Regions from separate parts of the Streptomyces sp. NPDC002144 genome, predicted to be linked through region 1. Evidence: riboswitches for the same ligand, from Rfam matches in the RefSeq annotation. Region 1 holds a riboswitch; each other region holds the start of a gene.
The links. A riboswitch is a leader RNA that binds a small molecule or an ion and turns the genes downstream of it on or off. The one in region 1 is predicted to bind cyclic di-AMP.
Positions count from the first base shown of each region.

Region 1 (5,702 bases):
GGCCAGGATGGAGTAGTACAGGTGGGGCATGCCGGCGTCCTGCTGGAGCTGCCGGTCGATCGCGTCCTCGACGAGGAACGTCGCCGCGATGTACGCGCGCCAGGCGCGCTGCTCCTTCGGGGTGAGCCAGCGAGTCGTCATGCCACCAGTGTAGGTTTGTTTCAAACTTGAACCAAGAGTGGCCGTTCAGCGCCTTGCGCCGAGCGTGCCGTCCACCACGAGCCGGGGAGCGCGTCGATGCCCCACCCGTACGTCCTGCTGTCCGCCGCCGTCTCCCTCGACGGCTGCCTCGACGACACCGGACCCGAGCGCCTGCTGCTGTCGTCCCCGGCCGACTTCGACCGCGTCGACGAGGTACGGGCCTCCGTCGACGCCATCCTGGTCGGCGCCGGCACGATCCGCGCCGACAACCCGCGGCTGCTGGTCAACTCGCCCGAGCGCCGCGCCGCCCGTGTCGCCTCGGGCCGGCCCGAGTACCCGCTCAAGGTCACCGTCAGCGGCTCGGGCGAGCTGGATCCGGCGGCGAGGTTCTGGCACACGGGCGGCGACAAGGTCGTCTACACGACCGACAAGGGGGGCGAACGGGCCCGCGCGCTCGGGATCGCCGCCGACATCGTCCCGCTCGGGCCCGACCTCGACTGGCGTCGGCTGCTGGAGCATCTGCACGAGGTCCGGGGTGTGCGGCGGCTCATGGTCGAGGGCGGCGGCCGCATCCACACCCAGCTGCTCCAGCAGGGGCTCGCGGACGAGCTCCAGCTGGTGCTCGCCCCCCTGTTCGTGGGCGACCCCGACGCGCCCCGCCTCTTCGGCCCGGGCGGCTACCAGGGCGGACGGCTCAGGCTGGTGGAGAGCCGGCGGATCGAGGACGTGGTCCTCATGCGCTACGAGCCCACCGCCCCCGGCACCGGCCCGCTGGCCTCCGCCGCCGACCACCACTGGCTCCGCCTCGCCTGCGACCTGGCGGCCCAGTGCCCGCCCTCGCGGACCGCGTTCAGCGTCGGCGCCGTGGTCGTCGCCGACGACGGCACGGAGCTGGCCCGCGGCCACTCCCGCGAGGCCGGCGACCCCGTGGTCCACGCGGAGGAGGCGGCCCTGGCGAAACTCGACCCGGCCGATCCGAGGCTCGCGACCGCGACGGTCTACAGCAGCCTGGAGCCCTGCGCCCACCGCGCGTCCCGTCCCAAGCCGTGCGCCCGGCTGATCCTGGAGGCGGGGGTACGGCGGGTGGTGACCGCGTGGCGGGAGCCGGACACGTTCGTGGAGGCCGCCGACGGCAGCGGTCTGCTGGCGTCGCGGGGCGTCGAGGTGGTCGTCCTGCCCGAGTACGAGGAGCGGGCCAAGGCGCCGAACGCCCATCTGCCGGGCTGAAAACGCAGGTGGAGCGGGGGCGGACGGAAACCCTGGTGCTGAGCGTCCCGCGGATGGCGTATGCTGGTTACACAACGACGCGGGGTGGAGCAGCTCGGTAGCTCGCTGGGCTCATAACCCAGAGGTCGCAGGTTCAAATCCTGTCCCCGCTACTGAAGGCCGAGGGCCGGAATCCAGTGACTGGATTCCGGCCCTCGGTGTTTCCCGCTTCCCTGGCCGTCACTCCCTGTGCAGAGCCTGAGACAAGGTCAACTCGCCCGATTTTCACCGGTCATGGCCCGATCGTCCGCGCCAAAAACGTTTAATGATCAAGCCGAACTGCTTGGAAACCCCACCCCGAGTCTATTAACGTTCGATAACGCAGCGCGGTCGTCCCAGCCGTCACAAGAGGCGGCTCCGTGCGCACGCGCCGAATCCCGCAAGGGAACCGGGGAACCACCACCCTGGGGTGAATCGCGCGGAGACCGCCGTGGACCCACGGCAGGTTTACGCGCGTAGGAGACCTTCCTGCTCCGAACCCGTCAGCTAACCCGGTAGGCGAGAAGGAAGGAAAGGAGCACGCCCACGTGGCGTCCAACCCGCCTGCCCCGGCAGCCCCGTTCGTGCCGGGCACCCGGCCCTTCGGCTTCGGCCCCAGTGACGACGAGGGCCAGTGGGAGGAGTGGAACCCCACCGAGGAGTCCATCCGCCCGGTGCGCGGCCGGCACCGTGTCTCCAGGCAGCGCGGCGGGGGACTCGCCCGCAGCTCCACGGTTCTCGGCGTCGGTGTCATAGCCGCCGTCGGCGCGGGCGGCATGGCCAGCGCCAACACCGGCAAGCCGCCGGTGTCCATCTCCCTGCCCGACCTGACCTCCGTCGCCCATGTGTTCGACGCCGGCTCCGATGCCCCCAAGGGCTCCGCGACCGCGCTCAGCGCCGTCGGGGTGAGCACCAAGGACACCGAGCAGGGTGCCCGGGACGCCGGTGAGGCGCTGCGCGACCGCATCATGGCGCAGGCCGAGTCGCAGCAGGTCCAGCTCGACAGCAAGGCCCAGTCGGCCACCGAGGCGGCCCTCGCCAAGCAGATCGACGAGGCGGCCGCCAAGGCGGAGAAGGACGCGGCGGCCAAGGCGCAGGCCGCCAAGGAGAAGGCGGAGGCGGCGGCCAAGAAGGCGGCCGAGGACGCCAAGCTCGCCGAACTCGCCAAGCAGTACAAGCTGCCGGTCGTCTCCTACACCATCACCGGCACCTTCGGTCAGGCCGGCTCCATGTGGTCCTCCGGTTACCACACGGGCCTCGACTTCGCCGCGCCGACGGGCACGCTCATCAAGGCCATCCACTCCGGCACCATCACGGAGGCCGGCTGGGCGGGGTCGTACGGCTACCGCACGATCCTCACCCTCGACGACGGCACCGAGCTGTGGTTCTGCCACCAGTCCTCGATCAGCGTCAGCGTCGGCCAGAAGGTCGCCACCGGTGACGTCATCGGCCGGATCGGCGCCACGGGCAACGTGACCGGCCCGCACCTGCACCTCGAGGTCCACCCGAACGGGCAGGCCACCGGCATCGACCCGATGACCTGGCTGCGCAGCAGGGGCCTCAACCCCTGACAGCGGCACCGCCCCGGAACGGCCGCCTCCGATTGTTTACGGGAAGTTTGCGGCCGTTCCGGAAGAGGAGTCTCCGGGGCGGGCGTTGACCATACACATGACTTCTCTGCGCAAACTCGGCTCCTCCGACCTCGAGGTCTTCCCGCTCTCCCTCGGTGGCAACGTCTTCGGCTGGACCGCCGACGAGGCCACGTCCTTCGCCGTCCTCGACGCCTACGCGGCCGCGGGCGGCAACTTCCTCGACACCGCCGACGGCTACTCCGCCTGGGTCCCCGGCAACCAGGGCGGCGAGTCCGAGACGATCATCGGCAAGTGGGTCAGGGCCCGCGGCAACCGGTCCGACGTCGTCATCGCGACCAAGGTGAGCCAGCACCCCGAGTACCAGGGGCTGTCCGCCGCCAACATCAAGGCCGCCGCCGACGCCTCGCTGCGCCGCCTCGACACGGACTACATCGACCTGTACTACACGCACTTCGACAAGCCGGAGATTCCCGTCGAGGAGATCATCGGGGCGCTCGACGAGCTGGTGACGGCGGGCAAGGTGCGGGCGATCGGCGCGTCCAACATCTCCACCGAACGGCTCGCGGCGTCCCTGGAGTTCTCCGACCGGGAGGGCCTCGCCAAGTACGTGGCGCTGCAGCCGCACTACAACCTGGTCTCCCGCGACACCTACGAGGGGCCGCTGCAGGACCTCTCCGCGCGCTACGGCCTCGCCGCCGTCCCCTACTACGCCCTGGCGGCCGGCTTCCTCACCGGCAAGTACCGCCCCGGCACGACGGTCGACAGCCCTCGCGCGGGCGGCGCCGCCAAGCACCTGGAGACGGAGCGCGGCCAGCGGGTCCTCAAGGCCCTCGACGAGATCGCCGAGGCCCACGACGCCCCGATCCCCACGATCGCCCTGGCCTGGCTCGCGGCCCAGCCCACGGTGGTGGCCCCCATCGCCAGCGCCCGCACGCTGGACCAGCTCCCGGCCCTCCTGGCAGTGGCGGACGTGACGCTGACGGACCCCGAGATCAGCCGCTTGACGGAGGCGTCGGCCTGAGGGTGCCGGGGTGGGCCGGCTTGGTGGGGGCGTCGGTCTCAGGGGTGCCGGGGTCGGACCGGTTGGCGGGGGATTCGGCCTGAGGACGCCTGGGGCGGCCCGGTTGGTAAGGGGCTTCGGTCTGAGGGTGCCGGTGTCCGCCCGCTTGGTGGAGGCTTCGGCCTGGGGGATTCCGAGCGGGCGTCGGTGGCGGAGGCCTTGGCTTGATCCTCGCCGCCGGTCGGCCTGTTGCTGATCGATGCCTCCGCCTGACCTGCTGTCGGCTCCTTCTGCCGTCGGCTTGGTCCTTCACCGGCCTCTTCCTGCCGCGGCCTCCCCTCACCGGCGCCTTTCTGTAGCAGCGGCCTCCACTCACTGCCGGCCTCTCCCCCGCCACGGCGCTCCGTGGCGGGGGCCGGTGGTGCCGAGCCTGCCGCGGCCTGCCAGCTTTCCGCAGCTGCGGTCTCCGCTCACTGCCGGCCTTTTTGGTCCGCCGCCATGGCGCTCGGTCACCGTGGCGGGGGACGGCGTGCTGAGGCTGCCGTGGCCTTACGACTGGTACGGGTTGTACGCGGGATATGGGGCCGCCGGATGGCCGTACGTGCCGTACAGCGGCCAGGGCGGGGCGGCCACCGGGACCGGGGGGGCCGTCGCCCGGGCCGCGTGGTCCAGGGCCGGCCGGGCGACGTCCCGCAGGCGCCACAGCTCGGCCAGCAACTCCCGCTCCCGTACGACGAAATCGACCCCCGCCCGCCCACGGCGCCCCCGGTGCCGTAGGAACGCGAGCGAGGTCGCGTACGCCTCGTACTGCGTCACCGCCCGCGCACCCGCCTTGCCGAAGTGGTGCCCCGCGTAGTCGCGGGCCATCCGCCGCGCCCGCATCGAGCCCAGCGCGTACGGCTCGGCCGGCGTCAGCCACCCCGCGGCCGCGTACGCGGGAAGCTCCTCGCGCACGGTCCGCAGCTCCCGTTGCCGGGTCCAGATCACCAGCCAGGTCAGCAGCCCGAACGCCGGCACCATGAAGGCCGCGTACACCCCGAAGAACCCGTACTGGCCGAAGGTGGACGAGCCGTTCCAGATGGCGTGCATGCCCATCGCGAGCAGCAGCCCGCACAGGGGGACCAGCACCCGCCGTACGTGCTGCCGGTCGGCCGCCGCCGCGGCGATGCCGAAGCCGATCCCGGTCAGCACGGTGAACAGGGGGTGCGCGAAGGGCGACATGACGATGCGGACGAAGAAGGTCGCCGCCGTCACGGAGGCGATGCCCCGGTCACCGGTGAGCTGGTCGGTGCCGAAGGCGGTGCCCAGGTAGAGGATGTTCTCGGTGAACGCGAAGCCGGTGGCGGTGACCCCGGCTATGACCACCCCGTCGACGATCCCCGTGAAGTCCCGTCTGCGGAACAGGAAGACGAGCAGCACGGCCGCCGCCTTGGCGGACTCCTCGACTATGGGCGCTATGACGGTGGCGCCCAGGGTGTCGGCGCTGGACGGATCCGCCGTCGCGGTGGCTATCCACCGCGTCGCGAAGCTGTTGGCGACGATCGCTATCAACGCGGCCGCGCAGGCACCCCAGGCGAAGGAGAACAGCAGGTTGCGCCAGGGACCGGGGGCGACCCGGTCGAGCCACCGGAAGGCGGCTATGAGCAGCGGCACGGGCAGGACGGCGAGGCCCAGCCCGACCAGAAAGCCCTCCGTGCCGGTCTGTTGGCGCACCAGGGCGAGGA
Region 1 covers NZ_JBSFDB010000037.1:20,472-26,173, reverse strand. Annotated here, with positions in the region: gene ACWCQ1_RS38755 (MarR family winged helix-turn-helix transcriptional regulator) at 1-141, opposite strand, end outside; gene ACWCQ1_RS38750 (dihydrofolate reductase family protein) at 238-1,368, shown strand; tRNA gene ACWCQ1_RS38745 (tRNA-Met) at 1,447-1,520, shown strand; cyclic di-AMP (ydaO/yuaA leader) riboswitch at 1,766-1,922, shown strand; gene ACWCQ1_RS38740 (M23 family metallopeptidase) at 1,935-2,957, shown strand; gene ACWCQ1_RS38735 (aldo/keto reductase) at 3,055-3,999, shown strand; gene ACWCQ1_RS38730 (PrsW family intramembrane metalloprotease) at 4,528-5,702, opposite strand, start outside.

Region 2 (5,702 bases), on a different contig from region 1:
GGGATCTCGGCCCCGGTGATGAAGGACGACTCGTCGGAGAGCAGGAACACCACCAGCGGCGCGATGTCGTCCACCGTGCCGCTGCGGCCCAGCGGTGTCTCCCCGATGGTCGCCGCACGGAACGCCGGGGTGGCGGCGGCGGTCATCGGCGTCTCGATGTACCCGGGATGCACGGTGTTGACCCGGATGCCCTTCGGCCCCAGCTCGGTCGCCGCGATCTTCGACAGCCCCCGCAACGCCCACTTGCTGGCGGTGTACGCCACCGGGTAGTAGCCGGTGAGCGCGGCGGACGAACCGACGTTGACGATCGAGGAACCCGGTGGCATCAGCGGCGCGAGGTGCTGGATCCCGAGCAGCGGTCCGGTGGTGTTGACGGCCTGGACCTGTGCGAAGTCCTCCGGCCGTACCTCACCGAGCCGTTCGCGCCGGATGACGCCCGCGTTGTTCACCAGACCGTGGATCTCGCCGTACGACTCCTTCAACTCCGCGGCCAGCGCGGCCCAGTCGCTCTCCCTGCTGACGTCCAGCCGCCGCACGTCACCCTGCGGTCGCACGTCCGTGGCCACCACCCGGGCGCCGGCCCGGGTCAGCGCCTCCACCTCGGCGGCGCCCTGGCCGCCCGCGGCCCCGGTGACGACGACGGTCTTCCCGGCCAGTCGCCCCTCGTACTGATCACTCATGCAGCCATCCTTCACCGGCGAGGCAGCGTCAGCGGCCGAAGAGGCCGCCCACGGTTCGTGGACGGCCTCCTCGGTGAAGCGTGTGCTGCTAGGCGGGGCGCACCGCTATGCGGATCGCGGCCTCGCCGGCGTAGTGGACCGACTCCTCGCGGATCACCGCGCCCGGTCCGGGGGCGTGGATCATCAGACCGTTGCCGGTGTAGAGGCCGACGTGGCTGAAGTTGTCGTTGAAGAAGATCAGGTCACCGGGACGGCTCTCGGCGAGCGGGACCACCGTGCCGGTGCTCGCCTGCTCGTGCGTGGACCGCGGCAGCGCGACCCCGGCGGCCCGCCAGGCGGCCTGGGTGAGCCCGGCGTTGTCGTACGACTCCGGTCCGACCGCGCCCCACAGGCAGGGCCTGCCGATCTGCGCCCGGGCGAAGGACACGGCCCGGTCCGCCTTGGTGCCGACCGCCGGCTCGGCGGGCGCCTCGGGCACCCCGGTGTCGAGGACCGACGGTTCCTGGAGCCGGCGCCACTGGTCCGACACGGGCAGGCTCGAGTCGACCGCGGCGGGCAGGTTCCACGCACCCGTGTCCATGACGGACTGCTGCTGCGGGGCCGCCTCGACGGTGGGCTGCTGGAAGCTCCACTGCGTGCCGGTGTCCAGGGCGGTCAACTGCTGCTGCGCCCCAGTGTCGGTGATGGACGGACCCATGTCGGGGACGGCCGGCTGCTGCGGGCCCCACGGTTCGCTCGCCGGCACGCCCGTGTCGAGCACGGACGGCTGCTGCAGCCGCCAGGCCTCCTCGGTCGCACGGCTCGCCTGGTCCGACCAGGGCGCCGGCACCGGCGCCAGAGCCGGCTGCGGCGCTGCCATGGTCATCGAGGGCATGACGGCCGACTGGGATGCCGTGGCCGCCGGGGACATGATGGTCGCCTGTGGCCCCGTGGCCGTCGGCGACATGATGGTCGACTGCGGTGTCATGGCCAGCGAGGGCATGACCGCCGTCTGCTCCGCCATGGGCGTCGGTGACATGACCGCCGACTGCGGTATGGACGTCTGCCGGGCCGTGTACCGGTACAGCAGCTCACTCGCCGCGGCGATCTTGCGCTGGCTCTGCTCCTTGGACGTACGCAGCGAGGCCTGCCGCGGCTCGCCGCCCGTCGCGCCCGCCGCCATGGCGGACTCCTGCCGCTGCGCCGGTACGGCGGGCAGCGCGGCCGTGCCGCCACCCGCGGTCAGCTCGGCGACCGGGCGGCGCGTTCCGCCCGCCGGCAGCTCGGCCACGGGCCGGCCGGGTGCCTCCAGTTCGAAGCCGGTCCGTGCCTCCGGGGAGCGCGCGGGCCGCGACGGGGCCGGGCGGGGGGAGGAGGTGCGCTGGGCGGGCATGCGGTCGGCCGGCAGGATCGCCGGGATCGTCGGCCCCAGCGAGGCGCGCGCCGCGTCGAACCACTGCCGGGTCACGTTGTCCAGATCGGGGTCCGAGCGCCTGCCGCCGCCCGCCGGTGCGCCGCGTCCTCGCGAGCCGGTCACCGTCGGGCGGGTGAAGTTCCACTGGCCGGTGTCGGACTCGGCCCGGTCGTAGAGGCTGCTCACCCGGTCCCGGACGGCCTCCCGGCTGGGGGCGTCCTCCCCGGCGAGGGGCACGGCGTCGGCGCTCTGCGAGAGCATGGCCACCGAGGTGAGGGCCGCCGCGGCGAGAGTGGAGTTGCGCATCCCGGGGAGGCCGGAGCCGCCCGTGCGCGATGGTCGATCCGGCGCCATGGGAGCCGTACTCCTTCCGTACTCCGCCTACCGAGTTAGCTGTCGGGTTCGGGCGGTCGTATCCGGAAGGCATGCCCTACGACCCTTGCCCGTGCGGGCAGTTGGGCCGATTCACCCCATGATTCGGTTGGGTCCCCGGCTCCGGTTCGACACCGGACTCGGCGGAGGCCACGCGTCCCGACGGGGTTCGCCGGAGGAACTCGAGTGGCCTGGACCCACGCTAGCCAACTTGTGCGGCTGGTGTGAAGGTTGAAGGGCAGAATGTCCGATACGCTTTTGTGACCTTCGTCGTGACGGGCCGTCAGATTCCGGTTTCGTGCACACAGCGGATCGGGAGCGTGACCGACCGTCGCGACGGCGGGTGCCTCAGGACCGCGGACCGTCCTCCTGGGCCGCCCGCTCGGCGTCGCGCTTCTTGATCCGCGCCGCCTCCTTGCGGACCTCCGCCTGGGTGGCCCGCTCCTTCACCAGCCACTCCGGCTGCTCCTGCTTGAGCGCCTCGATCTCCTCGGTGGTCAGCGGCTCGGTCACCCCGCCGCGCGCCAGCCCCGCGATGGAGACGCCCAGCTTCGCCGCGACCACCGGACGGGGGTGCGGCCCCTTGGCCCGCAGCTCGCGCAGCCACTCGGGCGGCTCGGCCTGGAGCTGGTCGAGCTGGGCGCGCGAGACGACACCCTCACGGAACTCGGCGGGGGTGGCCTCGAGGTACACACCCAGCTTCTTCGCCGCGGTCGCGGGCTTCATCGTCTGGGTGGTCTGGTGCGACTTCATGGGGTCCAGGGTATCGACCGGGTACGGGGCCCTCGACCACGGCCGGTAACCTGGCCAGGTGACAGGCTCGGAGACATCCCCCACGTTCCGGCTCGCGTACGTCCCGGGGACGACGCCCGCCAAGTGGGTGCGGATCTGGAACGAGCGGCTGCCCGGGATCCCGCTGCACCTCATCGCCGTACCGGCCGCCGAGGCGCCCGAGGTGCTGCGTGCGGGCGAGGCGGACGCGGGCCTGGTACGGCTGCCGGTCGACCGTGGGTTCTTCAGCGCGATCCCGCTGTACACCGAGACAACGGTGGTCGTGGTCCCCAAGGACCACGTGATCACGGCGGCCGACGAGGTGACGCTCGCCGATCTGGCCGACGAGGTGCTCTTCCACCCCCTCGACGACGTCTTCGGCTGGGACGCCCCTCCCGGTGAACCCGCCTTCGAGCGCCCCGCCACCACCGAGGACGCAGTGGAACTGGTCGCTGCGGGCGTCGGCCTCCTCGTCGTCCCCCAGTCCCTCGCCCGTCTGCACCACCGCAAGGACCTCACCTACCGCCCGGTCGTCGACGCCCCGCAGTCCGGTGTCGCCCTGTCCTGGCCCGAGGAAGCGACCACCGAACTGGTCGAGGACTTCATCGGCATCGTGCGCGGCCGCACGGTCAACAGCTCGCGCGGCCGCAAGCAGCAGCCCGAGGAGAAGCCAGGCCGGGAGGAGAAGCCGAGGCGGGAGGAGCAGCAGAAGTCCTCCGCCCACCGCAAGCCGGCCCCCGCCAAGCAGCCGGGCCGCACTCCCCGCGCGGGCGGCTCCAAGCCCGGCAGACGAGGCAGGCCCGGCCGCCGCTCGTAGGAACGTCTCACTTCGGCGGCAACCCCGCGGCGAAGGCGTACCCCTCGTCGATCCATGCGCCCAAGACCCCGTCGTCGGCGAGCGCGGACGGGTCGACGACGATCCAGCCACGCATCGGCCGCCCCGTCATGTCGAGGAGTCGCGCGCCCGGTCGGGCCAGCGCCGCGTCCGTGGCCTCCGGCCCCACACGGACCATCAGCCCCCCGGCGCCACTCGCGCTCACCGCCATGTTCCCGCGCAGCAGAAACGCGAGCCCCCCGAACATCCGCTTCTCGGTGATGTCCGGATCGGCCCCCAGATACCGCCGAATCCGCTCGGCCAACGCTTCGTCGTACGCCATGCCACGCCTCGCTCCGTGCTTCGACTCCCAGGATTCCAGGATGGCCCCGCACGCCTGTCCGGTTCAGCCGGAGGTGAGCCCCCGGCCGGAGTGTGGGCTCTCCTCACGTCGCGTCCGCGCGGACCGCACGGCGACGCCGAGACCGCGGCCACCGTGTCGCCGGCACGAGCCCGTGGCGACGAGGACACGCAGTGGGAATGACGGCCTTCGCGTCCGCGTCGGGGACAGGGCCACTGCCGCCCACAGGACATGCTGACACCTTGCCACCACGGCCCGGGCCCGCGCCCGGACCGTCGGCCCGCGCGCGGATCATGGGCCCGCCTCCGGATCGTCGGGCTGTGCCTGGGGCGTGGGGCTGTGCGTGGATCGTGGGGCTGTGCCTGGATCGTGGGGCCGCGCCTGGATCGTGGGGCTGTGCCTGGGGCGTGGGGCTGTGCCTGGGGCGTGGGGCTGTGCCTGGATCGTGGGGCTGTGCCTGGATCGTGGGGCTGTGCCTGGGCCGTGGGGCCGCCCCCGGACCGTGGGCCTCCCTCCGGATCGTCGGGCCGCCCCCGGACCGTGGGCCCGCCTCCGGATCGTCGGGCCGCCCCCGGACCGCCCTGCCGCGCCCGGACCGCCAGCCCGCCTCCGGATCATCGGCCCGCCCTCGGACCGTCGGCCCGCCCCCGGACCGTCGGCCCGCTCCCGCCCATCCCCGCCCATGGGCCCGCCCCCCGCCCGAGAGCCGTACCGGTATCGGTGGTCGGTGGCAGAATCGAGCGGGTGGACCGGGGGATCCTCGAGCGTGAGGCCGAGCTGACGCGACTGGCCGAGGCCGCAGGTGAGGCGGCGGACGGTGCCGGCTCGGTGGCGCTCGTCTTCGGTGAGGCCGGCATCGGCAAGTCCAGCCTGGTCAGAGCCCTTCCGGAGCGGTTGCCCGAGGAGGCGCGGATCCTGGTCGGACAGTGCGACGACCTCGCCACCCGCCGGCCCCTGGGCCCGTTCCGTGACCTCGTCGGCAGCGTCGGCGCCGAGCTGGCCCGCGCCGTCACCGAGGGCGGCGATCGTCCCCGCGTCTACGAGGCCCTGCGCGCCGAGCTCGCCGTGACTCCGCATCCCGCCGTACTGGTCGTCGAGGACGTGCACTGGGCCGACGAGGCGTCCCTGGACGCCCTGCGCTTCCTGGTCCGGCGCATGGAACGGCTCCCCGCGCTGCTCGTCCTCACCTACCGCGACGACGAGCTGGGCCGCGGCCACCCCCTGCGCCACCTCCTCGGGCAGGTCTCCCGCGCGCCCCGGGTGCACCGGCTGCCCCTGGCCCGGCTGTCCCTCGACGCGGTCCGCACGCTC
Region 2 covers NZ_JBSFDB010000016.1:159,509-165,210, forward strand. Annotated here, with positions in the region: gene ACWCQ1_RS24660 (SDR family NAD(P)-dependent oxidoreductase) at 1-680, opposite strand, end outside; gene ACWCQ1_RS24665 (NlpC/P60 family protein) at 769-2,427, opposite strand; cyclic di-AMP (ydaO/yuaA leader) riboswitch at 2,436-2,601, opposite strand; gene ACWCQ1_RS24670 (DUF5997 family protein) at 2,794-3,198, opposite strand; gene ACWCQ1_RS24675 (LysR family substrate-binding domain-containing protein) at 3,257-4,033, shown strand; gene ACWCQ1_RS24680 (TfoX/Sxy family protein) at 4,041-4,373, opposite strand; gene ACWCQ1_RS24685 (ATP-binding protein) at 5,136-5,702, shown strand, end outside.
Region 2: it holds a riboswitch for cyclic di-AMP, as region 1 does, so the genes downstream of both, ACWCQ1_RS24665 (NlpC/P60 family protein) here and ACWCQ1_RS38740 (M23 family metallopeptidase) in region 1, are expected to answer to the same signal.

Region 3 (5,702 bases), on a different contig from region 1:
CCTGCACGCCGTGCTCGCCGCACTCGGTGACGACCTCGGGGACGTGCTCGGCCGGCACGGCGACGACCGCGAGGTCGACGGGCCCGTCGATGTCCCGCACCGAGCGGTGGGCGGGGACGCCGTCGAGTTCCTTCATGTCCTCGCCGAACGCCTTGTTCACGGCGTACAGCTGTCCGGCGTAGCCCGCGTCCCGGATGTTGTCGAGGATGCCGCGGCCCACGCCGCCGGGGGCACGGCCGGTGCCGACGACGGCGACCGAGCCGGGCGCGAGCAGCCGCCGTACGGACCGCGCCTCGGCGCGCTGCTCCCGCGCGCGTTGGACGGCCAGGGAGCGGTCGGTGGGTTCGAGGTCGAACTCGAGGCGGACGACGCCGTCCTCGAAGCTGCGCTTCTGGGTGTAGCCGGCGTCCGTGAACACCTTGATCATCTTGGTGTTGGCGGGCAGCACCTCGGCGGCGAAGCGGCGGATGCCGCGCTCGCGGGCGACGGCGGCGATGTGCTCCAGGAGGGCGGAGGCGACGCCGCGGCCCTGGTGGGCGTCCTGGACGAGGAAGGCGACCTCGGCCTCGTCGGCCGGCGCCGACGCGGGCGTTCCGTCGGCGCCGATGCGGTCGTAGCGTACGGTGGCGATGAACTCGCCGCCGACCGTGGCCGCGAGTCCCACCCGGTCCACAAAGTCGTGGTGCGTGAAGCGGTGGACGTCCTTCGCGGACAGTCGCGGGTAGGGCGCGAAGAAGCGATAGTACTTCGACTCGTCCGACACCTGCTCGTAGAAGCTGACCAGGCGCTCCGCGTCATCGACGGTGATGGGGCGGATGCGTGCGGTGCCGCCGTCGCGCAGCACCACGTCGGCTTCCCAGTGGGCGGGGTACTCGTGCCGGTCCGACGAGGTCTGCATGGGCCCCAGCGTACGGCTCGCGTCCGACAACGGCGCGAGGCAGTCTGTGGACGACAACCAAGCAGCGCGAGGGACGGACGACGGGCCGAGGCCGCGGCCCGACGACTCACCCCGGAGGGGCGCGAGCCTCTCCGGAGCAGCCTCACGTTGTGGGAAACTGGTCTAGACAACCCTGAACACCGAAGGGCAGCATCACATGGCTGAGCGCCGCGTCAACGTCGGCTGGGCCGAGGGCCTCCACGCCCGCCCCGCTTCCATCTTCGTCCGGGCCACCACGGCCGCAGGTATCCCGGTCACGATCGCCAAGGCCGACGGCAACCCCGTCAACGCGGCCTCCATGCTGGCGGTTCTGGGCCTGGGCGCCCAGGGCGGCGAGGAGATCGTCCTCGCCTCCGACGCCGAGGGCGCGGACGCGGCCCTCGACCGTCTGGCCAAGCTGGTCTCCGAGGGGCTCGAGGAGCTTCCCGAGACCGTCTGACCACGGCACCACGGAAGGGCTCGTCCGAATTTCCGGGCGAGCCCTTCGCATTTTCTGTGCCGGGGGTTCGGAATTCCCGGCGGCGGGCAGCGTGAAATAGCCCCCGCGAATTCTTTCCTCTTTGTATACGGCGTCCGTGTTAATGCCGCAGGCTCGGCATGTTTACGGCATGTTGCGAGTTCCTCACACCGTTCGCCCGCTCCTGGCTCCCGAATCGCAGCCGGTGCGCGGCGGTCGAGCGTTCGGTGTGCAGCGCCGTGACCGCCCGCGCGCGTTCGCCGTCGCCGCGCGCCACGGCGTCGACGATCGCCCCGTGCTCGGCCCAGGACTCCACCGGGTCGGCGGGCGCCTCCACGGCGTACATCCAGGCGATCTTGTGACGCAGCTGGGTCAGCGTCGAGGTCATGGCCTGGCTGCCGGAGGCCTGGGCGAGCGTCTCGTGGAACCAGCCGCCCAGGGAGCGCAGATCCTCGCTGTTGCCCCTCCTGGCCCGCTCCTGGCCCAGTCTGACCAGGCCGCGCAGCACCTTCAGATGGGCCTCGGTGCGGCGCTGGGCGGCCCGGGAGGCGCCGAGCGGCTCCAGCAGCAGGCGCATCTCCAGCAGGTCGGAGGCCTCCTGCTCGGTCGGTTCCGCGACGCACGCGCCCGCGTGCCGCCGGGTCACCACGAAGCCCTCGGCCTCCAGGGTGCGCAGGGCCTCGCGGACGGGGACGCGCGAGACGCCGTAGCGGCGGGCGAGGAGTTCCTCGGTGAGGCGGCTGCCGCGCTCGTAGACACCCGCGACGATGTCGTCCCGGATGGCCGTGCACACCGAGTGCGCCGGAATACGCATGTCCGACCTCCGCCTTAATCCCCGTGAAACGTCGACCATGGACGTGTGTCCAGTGACTCTATTGCAAAGGACGGGAATTTCCGACGGCGGGCCGGAATCCATGGATATTTTTTGGACAGCGGCACGACAGAAACGCGGAAAGCCCCGGCTCGGGGAGCCGGGGCTTCACGGGATCTCGCGATCCTCCGTCAGACGTTCACGCCGTGCGAGCGGAGGTAGGCGACGGGGTCGATGTCGGAGCCGTACTCCGGCGTCGTACGGGCCTCGAAGTGCAGGTGCGGCCCGGTGGTGTTGCCGGTCGAGCCGGACAGGCCGATCTGCTGGCCGGTGACGACCTTCTGGCCGACGGAGACGCCGATGGACGACAGGTGGCCGTACTGGGTGTACGTGCCGTCGTTCATCTTGATCACGATCTGGTTGCCGTACGCACCGCCCCAGCCGGTCTGCACGACGGTGCCGTAGCCGACGGCGTGCACGGCGGTGCCGGTCGCGGCGTGGAAGTCGATGCCGGTGTGGCTGCCCGAGGACCACAGGGAACTGCTGGCCTTGTAGCCCGTGGAGACGTACGAGTTGGAGATCGGGGCGACGAAGGTGTTGAGGCGCTTGCGCTCGGCCTCGCGGGCGGCGCGCTCCTTGGCCTCGCGGGCCTTCTTGGCCTCCGCCTCGGCCTTCTTGCGCGCGGCCTCCTCGGCCGCCTTCTTGCGGGCGGCCATCTCGGCGGCCTGCTTCTGCGCGTCGGCCTGCGCGTCGATCTTGGCGGCGATCGAGTCGCCGATGGTGATGACGGGGGTGAGACCGGTCTGCTCGACGGCGTCGGCCGCGTTGTCGGCGGCGAGCGCGGGGGCCGCGAGGGCGCCGATGACACCGGTGGTGGCGAGAGCCGCGACGCCGGCGGCCCGGGCGGTGGAGCGCTTGATCCGGCTGGGACGACGGTGCTTCCCGGCGGCGCACATGAACGCCATGTACAGGCTGTTCCTTTCCTTCCCTCTCGCCTACCGGGTTAGCTGACGGGTTCGGAGCAGGAAGGTCTCCTACGAGCACCCTCGCTGTGCGCGCGGGCGTCCGATTCACCCCAGGGACTGCGGTGGGTCCCCGGCTCCCCTGGCTCGCGCCGTACGGGGACTCGGCGATGACTGTCCGGTGCCGCGGGTGCGGCGCACTGCCTGACGGACAGCCCGGACGACGCTAAGCGGGGCCGCTTTCAATTCCCAAACGGATCAGGGTGTTTGTAGCGCATCCCACAGGGCAAACGGCCCACTCTCCTTCAAATTTCCTTCAATTGCCGTCAAGGTTCTTCAATTCGGACATAAGAGGGCCCTGGTGACGCTTCCGTCACCAGGGCCCCGCCACGCACGCGTGCCGCTACTCGGCGGACACCACGGTCACTTCACCGATGTTCAGGGCCTCCACGGGGCCCTTGATCTGCGCCGCGTCCCCGACCAGGACGGTCACCAACCGGTCGACGGGGAAGGCGTTCACGACCGCCGCGGTGGCCTCGACGGTGCCGGTCGCGGCGAGCTGCTGGTACAGCGTCGCCTGGTAGTCGTCCGGCAGATGCTGCTCGACCTGGTCGGCCAGCGTGCTCGCGACGGCCGCCGCCGTCTCGTACTTCAGCGGCGCCACCCCGACGAGGTTCTGTACGGCGACGTCCCGCTCGGCGTCCGTGAGGCCGCCCTCGGCGAGCGTGCGCAGCACCTTCCAGAGGTCGTCGAGCGCCGGTCCGGTGTTCGGGGTGTCGACGGAGCCGCTGATGGCGAGCATCGACGCGCCCGTGCCGTCCGGGGCGGAGCGCAGGACCTGGCCGAAGGCCCGTACGCCGTAGGTGTAGCCCTTCTCCTCGCGCAGGACGCGGTCCAGGCGGGAGGTGAGGGTGCCGCCCAGGCAGTACGTGCCGAGGACCTGCGCGGGCCACACGCGGTCGTGCCGGTCGGGCCCGACGCGGCCGATCAGCAGCTGCGTCTGGACGGCGCCGGGACGGTCGACGATGACCACGCGCCCGGTGTCGTCGGCGGTCACCGGAGGCACGGGGCGGGGCTCGGCCCGGGAGCCCGTCCACGCCCCGAGGGTCTCGCCGAGCAGGGCGTCGAGGTCGATCCCGGTGAGGTCGCCGACGACCACCGCGGTGGCCGTCGCGGGCCGGACGTGACGGTCGTAGAAGGCGCGCACGGCCGCCGCGTCGATCTTCTCGACGGTGTCCTCGGTGCCCTGGCGCGGGCGCGACATGCGCGAGGCGGCCGGGAACAGCTCCTTGGAGAGCTCCTTGGCGGCGCGCCGGGAGGGGTTGGCCAGCTCGTGCGGGATCTCGTCGAGGCGGTTGCGGACCAGCCGCTCGACCTCGCTGTCGGCGAACGCGGGCGCCCTGAGGGCATCGGCGAGCAGACCGAGTGCCTTGGCCAGTCGGGAGGCCGGGACCTCCAGGCTGAGCCGGACGCCGGGGTGGTCGGCGTGCGCGTCGAGGGTGGCGCCGCAGCGCTCCAGTTCGGCGGCGAACTCCTCGGCGGAGTGCTTGTCGGTGCCTTCGGAGAAGGCGCGCGCCATGATCGTGGCGACGCCGTCGAAGCCGGCCGGCTCGGCCTCCAGGGGCGCGTCCAGCAGGACCTCCACGGCGACGACCTGCTGGCCGGGGCGGTGGCAGCGCAGCACGGTCAGGCCGTTGTCGAGCGCCCCGCGCGTGGGCGCCGGGAACGCCCAGGGCCGGGCCTCGCCCGCCTGGGGCTGCGGGTGGAACTCCATCGCGGCGAGCTCGGTCACTTGGCCGCCTCCTCGTTCTTGTCGCCGGCTTCGACGGTGGCCTCGGCCTCGGGGTCTTCGGGCGGATCGGCGTCCTCGGCGGCCTCCCCGGAGACCGGCTCGTACACGAGCACCGCGCGGTTGTCGGGGCGCAGGCGGGCCGCGGCGACCTCACGGACCTCCTCCGGGGTCACCTCCAGGACGCGCTTTACGGCGGTCAGGGCGAGCTGCGGGTCGCCGAACAGGACGGCGTAACGGCACAGTTCGTCGGCGCGGCCCGCGACCGTGCCGAGCCGGTCCAGCCACTCGCGCTCCAACTGGGCCTGGGCGCGCTCCATTTCCTCGGCCGTCGGGCCCTCCTCGGCGAACCGGGCGAGCTCCTCGTCGATGGCGGTCTCGATGACCGGGACCTCGACGTCCCCGGAGGTCTTCACGTCCAGCCAGCCCAGGGAGGGCGCCCCGGCGAGCCGCAGCAGCCCGAAGCCGGCCGCGACGGCCGTACGGTCGCGCCGTACCAGCCGGTTGTAGAGGCGGGAGGACTCGCCGCTGCCGAGGACGGTCAGTGCCACGTCGGCCGCGTCGCACGCGCGCGTGCCGTCGTGCGGCAGCCGGTAGGCGGCCATCAACGCGCGCGCGGGCACCTCCTCCTCGACGACCTCGCGCAGCTGCTCGCCGATCACGTCGGGCAGGGTGCCGTCCCGGGGGGCGGGCTTGCCGTCGTGGGAGGGGATGGAGCCGAAGTACTTCTCGACCCAGGCGAGCGT
Region 3 covers NZ_JBSFDB010000044.1:3,863-9,564, forward strand. Annotated here, with positions in the region: gene ACWCQ1_RS40885 (bifunctional acetate--CoA ligase family protein/GNAT family N-acetyltransferase) at 1-898, opposite strand, end outside; gene ACWCQ1_RS40890 (HPr family phosphocarrier protein) at 1,095-1,376, shown strand; gene ACWCQ1_RS40895 (GntR family transcriptional regulator) at 1,516-2,208, opposite strand; gene ACWCQ1_RS40900 (M23 family metallopeptidase) at 2,397-3,170, opposite strand; cyclic di-AMP (ydaO/yuaA leader) riboswitch at 3,183-3,347, opposite strand; gene ACWCQ1_RS40905 (M16 family metallopeptidase) at 3,571-4,959, opposite strand; gene ACWCQ1_RS40910 (M16 family metallopeptidase) at 4,956-5,702, opposite strand, start outside.
Region 3: it holds a riboswitch for cyclic di-AMP, as region 1 does, so the genes downstream of both, ACWCQ1_RS40900 (M23 family metallopeptidase) here and ACWCQ1_RS38740 (M23 family metallopeptidase) in region 1, are expected to answer to the same signal.

Region 4 (5,702 bases), on a different contig from region 1:
CCGAGTCCTCGGGGTTGGCCAGCACGCGCAGATAGGCCAGGACGTCCCGGACCTCCTTGCGCTCGTAGAAGCGGACACCGCCGACGACCTTGTAGGGCAGGCCGACGCGGATGAAGACCTCTTCGAAGACACGGGACTGTGCGTTCGTCCGGTAGAAGACGGCGACGTCCCCGGCCTTCGCGTCACCCGCGTCGGTGAGACGGTCTATCTCGTCGGCGACGAACTGGGCCTCGTCGTGCTCGGTGTCGGCGACATAGCCCGTGATGCGCGCGCCCGCGCCGGCGTTGGTCCACAGGTTCTTGGGGCGGCGGGACTCGTTGCGCTCGATGACCGCGTTGGCCGCGGACAGGATCGTCTGGGTGGAGCGGTAGTTCTGCTCCAAGAGGATCGTCGTCGCGTCCGGGTAGTCCTCCTCGAACTGGAGGATGTTGCGGATCGTCGCCCCGCGGAAGGCGTAGATCGACTGGTCCGCGTCACCCACCACGCACAGCTCGGCGGGCGGGACGTCGTACTCGTTCGGCGGGACGTCGACGGGGTGCTCGCTCGTCCCCACCAGCTCGCGCACGAGCGCGTACTGGGCGTGGTTGGTGTCCTGGTACTCGTCGACCAGGACGTGCCGGAAACGGCGGCGGTAGTGCTCGGCGACGTCCGGGAAGGCGCGGAGCAGGTTGACCGTCGTCATGATCAGGTCGTCGAAGTCGAGGGCGTTCGCCTCGCGCAGCCGTGACTGGTAGAGGGCGTAGGCCTGGGCGAGGGTCTTCTCGAAGCCGTCGGTGGCCTGGGCGGCGAAGTCCTCCTCGTCGATCAGCTCGTTCTTCAGGTTGGAGATCTTGGCGCTGAAGGACTTCGGCGGGTAGCGCTTGGGGTCGAGGTCCAGGTCGCGGCAGACCAGGGCCATCAGGCGCTTGGAGTCGGCGGCGTCGTAGATCGAGAAGGAGGAGGTGAAGCCGAGCTTCTTGCTCTCCCTGCGCAGGATGCGCACGCACGCGCTGTGGAAGGTCATCACCCACATCGCGTTCGCGCGCGGGCCGACGAGCTGCTCGACGCGCTCCTTCATCTCACCGGCGGCCTTGTTGGTGAAGGTGATCGCCAGGACCTGGCCCGGGTGCACGTTCCGCTCGGCCAGGAGGTGGGCGATGCGGTGGGTGAGGACACGGGTCTTGCCGGAGCCGGCGCCGGCCACGATGAGCAGGGGGGCGCCATGGTGCACGACGGCCGCGCGCTGGTTCTCGTTCAGCCCGTCCAGCAGCGCCGCCGGGTCGATCGCCGGGCGGGGGGCGCCGTCGCGGTAGTAGGCGTCCCGGTCCGGCGGCACGTCGAACTTCCCGCCGAACAGGTCGTCCGGAACGGGCTCCGGTACGTGATCGTCCTCGGGCGGCGGCGGGGGTTCCTCCGCGTGCCCGCGAGGGGCCTGGAGGTCCGCCAGGAAGCTGTCGTCAAAGAGGCTGCTCATCGCTCTCCGAGTCTAGGGCGCCCCACTGACAGCCCGCGGCCGCCCTGAGAACATCGCCGGATCCCGATGCCCCGTACACGCTGCGTGGCGCGCCATCACCGCACGTGGCCGGGTGGGTGGGGCCGGTCGAAGGTCACGGAAATGTATCGGACAAATCGAACATCAACCTTCACACGGACCACACCAGTTGGCTACCGTTCGGGCAGGCCGTACGACCCCCACCGGCGAACCTCGCCGGGCCGTGCGGCCTCCGCCGAGTCCGGGGCGCCGCCGCGCAGCCGGAGCCGGGGACCCACGAGGACCTTGGGGTGAATCGGCCGGCCCCCCTTCCGGGGCCCGGGCCGTAGGGCAACCCTTCCGAACCACCCGCCCGAACCCGACAGCTAACCCGGTAGGCGGACGATGGAAGGAGTCGCCGGTCTTGGCGTCGCACCGCAAGACACGTCCCGCCGTTACGCGCGTAGCAGGCATACGCACCCCCGCTCTCGCCACGGCCGCCCTCACCTCCGTGGCCCTGCTCTCCCAGTCGGCCAACGCCGCCCCCTCGGCCGACGGCGGCCCCAGCCTCGAGGAAGTCGAGAAGAAGGTCGACGACCTGTACCGCCAGGCGGAGTCGGCCACCGAGAAGTACAACGCGGCCAAGGAGAAGACCACCAAGCAGCGCAGACGGGTCGACTCCCTGCTCAACGACGTCGCCAAGCGCGCCCAGAAGCTCAACGAGGAGCGCGAGAGGCTCGGTTCCTTCGCCGCCGCCCAGTACCGGACGGGTGCCGCCGCGCCCGACACGGCGACCTTCCTGCTCGCCGACTCCCCGCAGGACTACTTCGACCAGACGCAGCTGATGGGCCGGCTGACCGCCCGCCAGAAGAGCGAGGTCGACGACTACTTCACCGAGCAGTCCGCGACGATGAAGAAGCGTGAGGAGGCCTCCCGGAGCCTCGAGACGCTCAGCACGTCGCAGAACGATCTACAGACCGCCAAGGCCACGGTGCAGAAGAAGCTCTCCGACGCGCGCGAGCTGCTGTCGAAGCTGACGGCCGAGGAGAAGGCGCGGCTCGCGGCGATCGAGAAGAAGCAGCGGGAGGAGGCCGCGCGCAAGGCCGCGGAGCTGGCCCAGCAGCAGGCGGCGGCGCGGAAGGCCCAGGAGGGGACGACGTCCCAGGACGGCACCTCCTCCTCGGACACCGGCTCCACGGACACCACGGACTCCTCGTACGCCGCCAAGGCCGCGAAGGCGCTCGCGTTCGCCCGCGCGCAGATCGGCAAGCCGTATGTCTGGGGCGCCACCGGTCCCGGCTCCTACGACTGCTCCGGCCTCACCCAGGCCGCGTGGAAGGCCGCGGGCGTGGACCTCCCGCGCACCACCTACGACCAGGTGAACGCGGGCACCACCGTCTCCCTCGCCGACGCCCGGCCCGGCGACCTGATCTTCTTCTACGACGACATCAGCCACGTCGGCGTCTACATCGGCAACGGCATGATGATCCACGCCCCCAAGCCGGGCGCGTACGTCCGCGAGGAGTCCATCTACTACGCCGGCGAATCAATCATCCACAGCGTGGTACGCCCCGCGTGAGGCGATGACCGCGACGCACGAACGTCCTCGCGCGCCCCGGTCGGAACCGCCGGGCACACGCGGCCCTTGGCACGCCACCCGACGGTGGGATGCGCGGCGCGCGACGGTCCCCGAGCGCCCGTCGACCGAGCGCGCGGCAGGCGTGTGAGGCCGCTGCTCGCGCCGCACGGCGGTGGGATGAGCGGCGCGCGACGCTCTCTGAGCGCCCGTCGACCGAGCGCGCGGCAGGCGTGTGAGGCCGCTTCGAGCGCCACCCGGCGTTGGCATGCGGGCGCGTGACGGTCCCTGCGCGCCCGTCGACCGAGCGCCCGGCAGGCGTGCGAGGCCGCTTCGAGCGCCGCCCGGCCGTGGGGTGCGGGAGCGCGCAAACGGATGCGGGCGGTCGCCTGCCGTTGCGGTAGGCGTGGGGCGTTGTTTGTGTGCCGGTGTGCACAACCGCGCCTCGGCGCGTAGGCGTCGGTCTGCGCCCCTCTTCCGCTCCGCGCGCCCGCGCGTATTTCCTTCTGCCCGCGCGCGTGCCCTTCTCGGACTCCTGGCTGGCCTCCCTACCATCGGCCGCATGCCCGGCAGCAGCAGCCCCGTGCCCGACCGCTCCGCTCTCCTCGTCTGGTGGGCGCAGCGGCCGCCCGCGGCCGGGGCCGCCGTCATGGCGACCGGGATCCTGTCGGTCGGGCTTCAGCTGACGGGACACGAGACGGTGTCGCGGATCGCCCTCGTGCTGACCTGCGTTGGCTGGCTGGGCCTGGCGGCGGACTTCGCCGCGCGGCTGCTGTGGGACCGGGAGAGATGGCTGGCGGAGGCCGGGACGCCCGGGTCGCTCGCCGCCGTCGCAGCGACCACCGTGCTCGGCACCCGCTTCTCGGTCCTGGGATGGCACACCCTCGCGGAGGCGCTGCTCGCGCTGGCGGCCGTGCTGTGGCCGGTGCTGCTCGTGGACGTCGTACGGCACTGGCGGCGGCGCATGCCCGGCGCGGTGTTCCTGTGCTGCGTGGCCACCCAGGGGCTCGCCGTGCTCGGCGCCGTGCTCGCCGCCGCGGAGTCGACGGCGTGGCTCGCGCACACCGCGCTCGTGCTGTTCTGGCTCGGCCTCGTCCTCTACGGTCTCGCCTTCGCCCGGTTCGACCTGCGGCAGGTCGTGGAGGGCGCCGGCGACCAGTGGGTCGCGGGTGGCGCGCTCTCCATCTCGGCGCTGGCCGGCGCGAGGCTCGTGGCCGCGGACAGCCCGCCCCCGTATCTGTGGAGCGGCGACGACCGCGGTGTCCTGCGCACCGTCACCTTCGCGCTGCTCGCGCTGGACGCGGCCTGGTACGCCGTACTGCTCGTCGCTGAGGTGACGCGGCCGCGGCCCGCCTACGACGTGCGCCGCTGGGCGACCGTGTTCCCGATGGGGATGACGGCGACGGCCGTCCTGTCGGTCGCCACCGCCCTGCACGTGCCGTGGCTCAAGGGGCCGGGGCAGGTGCTGCTGTGGATCGCGGTGGCGGCGTGGCTGGCGGTCGCCGCTCAGGCCCTCGCGGCCGCCCGCGCAGGCCTCAGGTCCACAGCACCGCGATGAAGACGTTCACCGTGGTGAGCGCGCCGACCAGCCCGAACAGGCTCTTGCCCACCTTCTCCTCGTCCCGCTTCACATAGACCAGCCCGAGGATCACGACCAGCAGCGCCAGCTTGACGCCGATCTTGATGTTGTTGACGTGATGGTCGTCGGCCTGGTTGAGCCCGACCAGGATCGCGCCGGTGACCAGCATCGTCAGCGCGCCGTGCAGCATCCCCGGGACGAAGCGGGCCTCACCGCGGCCCATCGCCTTCAGCTGGGTGAGGAAGCCGCCGAGGAGCGCGGCGATGCCGACGATGTGCAGGCCGACGAAGAGGTGGATGAGTACGTCCATGAGGCCGGAGCTTAAACAGGGGCACATGGGGCCTCCGACACCGCCCCGCCTCCCCCGACCCGATCCTGCATATATGCGGCCCATAGCACCATGCCGCCCGTACGTGTCCCGAAACCGTCACTTCGGTCAGCGTCCTGCGCGAAGTCGACGGTCCTGGATCGCCGTCACGGTCGTATACGGTCACCCGTCGGTCCGCTCGCGGCAGTTCCGCACAAGGCGTTACCCCGCCGACACCGTCAGGTTTAGCGTCCTCCCCCAGGTGACCGGCTCCCCACCGCCGCCCGGGCCAGGGGCGGCAGTCGGCCACCACCGCCGAGAAGGTCCGGCGGCGGGCCGTTCCCCCTGTGCGGGCCGTCGCCGGACGCGTAAGCCGCCTCGGTACGGGGCGGTCGTACGAAAGGACGTGCAGTCCACGTGGCAGCGCACCGCAAGCCCAGTCGGCGTTCGCTCGGCGGCAACACGGCCCGCACCGCCTTCACCATCGCCCTCGCGGGCGCGGCCACCGCCACGGCCTTCGACGGGACCGGACACGCCGAGCCGAAGCTGACACCGGCGCAGGTCAAGGCGAAGGTGGACAAGCTGTACCAGGAGGCGGAGACCGCCACCGAGAAGTACGACGGGGCGAAGGAGAAGGCGGACGCTGCCGAGAAGCGGCTGTCGACGCTGCGGGACCAGGCGGCGCGCAAGACGGACAAGCTCAACTCGGCCCGGGACGCGCTGGGTTCGATGGCCGCGGCGCAGTACCGGGCCGGCGGCATCGACCCGGCGGTGCAGCTCGCGCTGTCCG
Region 4 covers NZ_JBSFDB010000054.1:40,865-46,566, reverse strand. Annotated here, with positions in the region: gene pcrA (DNA helicase PcrA) at 1-1,453, opposite strand, end outside; cyclic di-AMP (ydaO/yuaA leader) riboswitch at 1,695-1,866, shown strand; gene ACWCQ1_RS43680 (NlpC/P60 family protein) at 1,875-3,029, shown strand; gene ACWCQ1_RS43675 (tellurite resistance/C4-dicarboxylate transporter family protein) at 3,589-4,584, shown strand; gene ACWCQ1_RS43670 (hypothetical protein) at 4,562-4,915, opposite strand; gene ACWCQ1_RS43665 (C40 family peptidase) at 5,330-5,702, shown strand, end outside.
Region 4: it holds a riboswitch for cyclic di-AMP, as region 1 does, so the genes downstream of both, ACWCQ1_RS43680 (NlpC/P60 family protein) here and ACWCQ1_RS38740 (M23 family metallopeptidase) in region 1, are expected to answer to the same signal.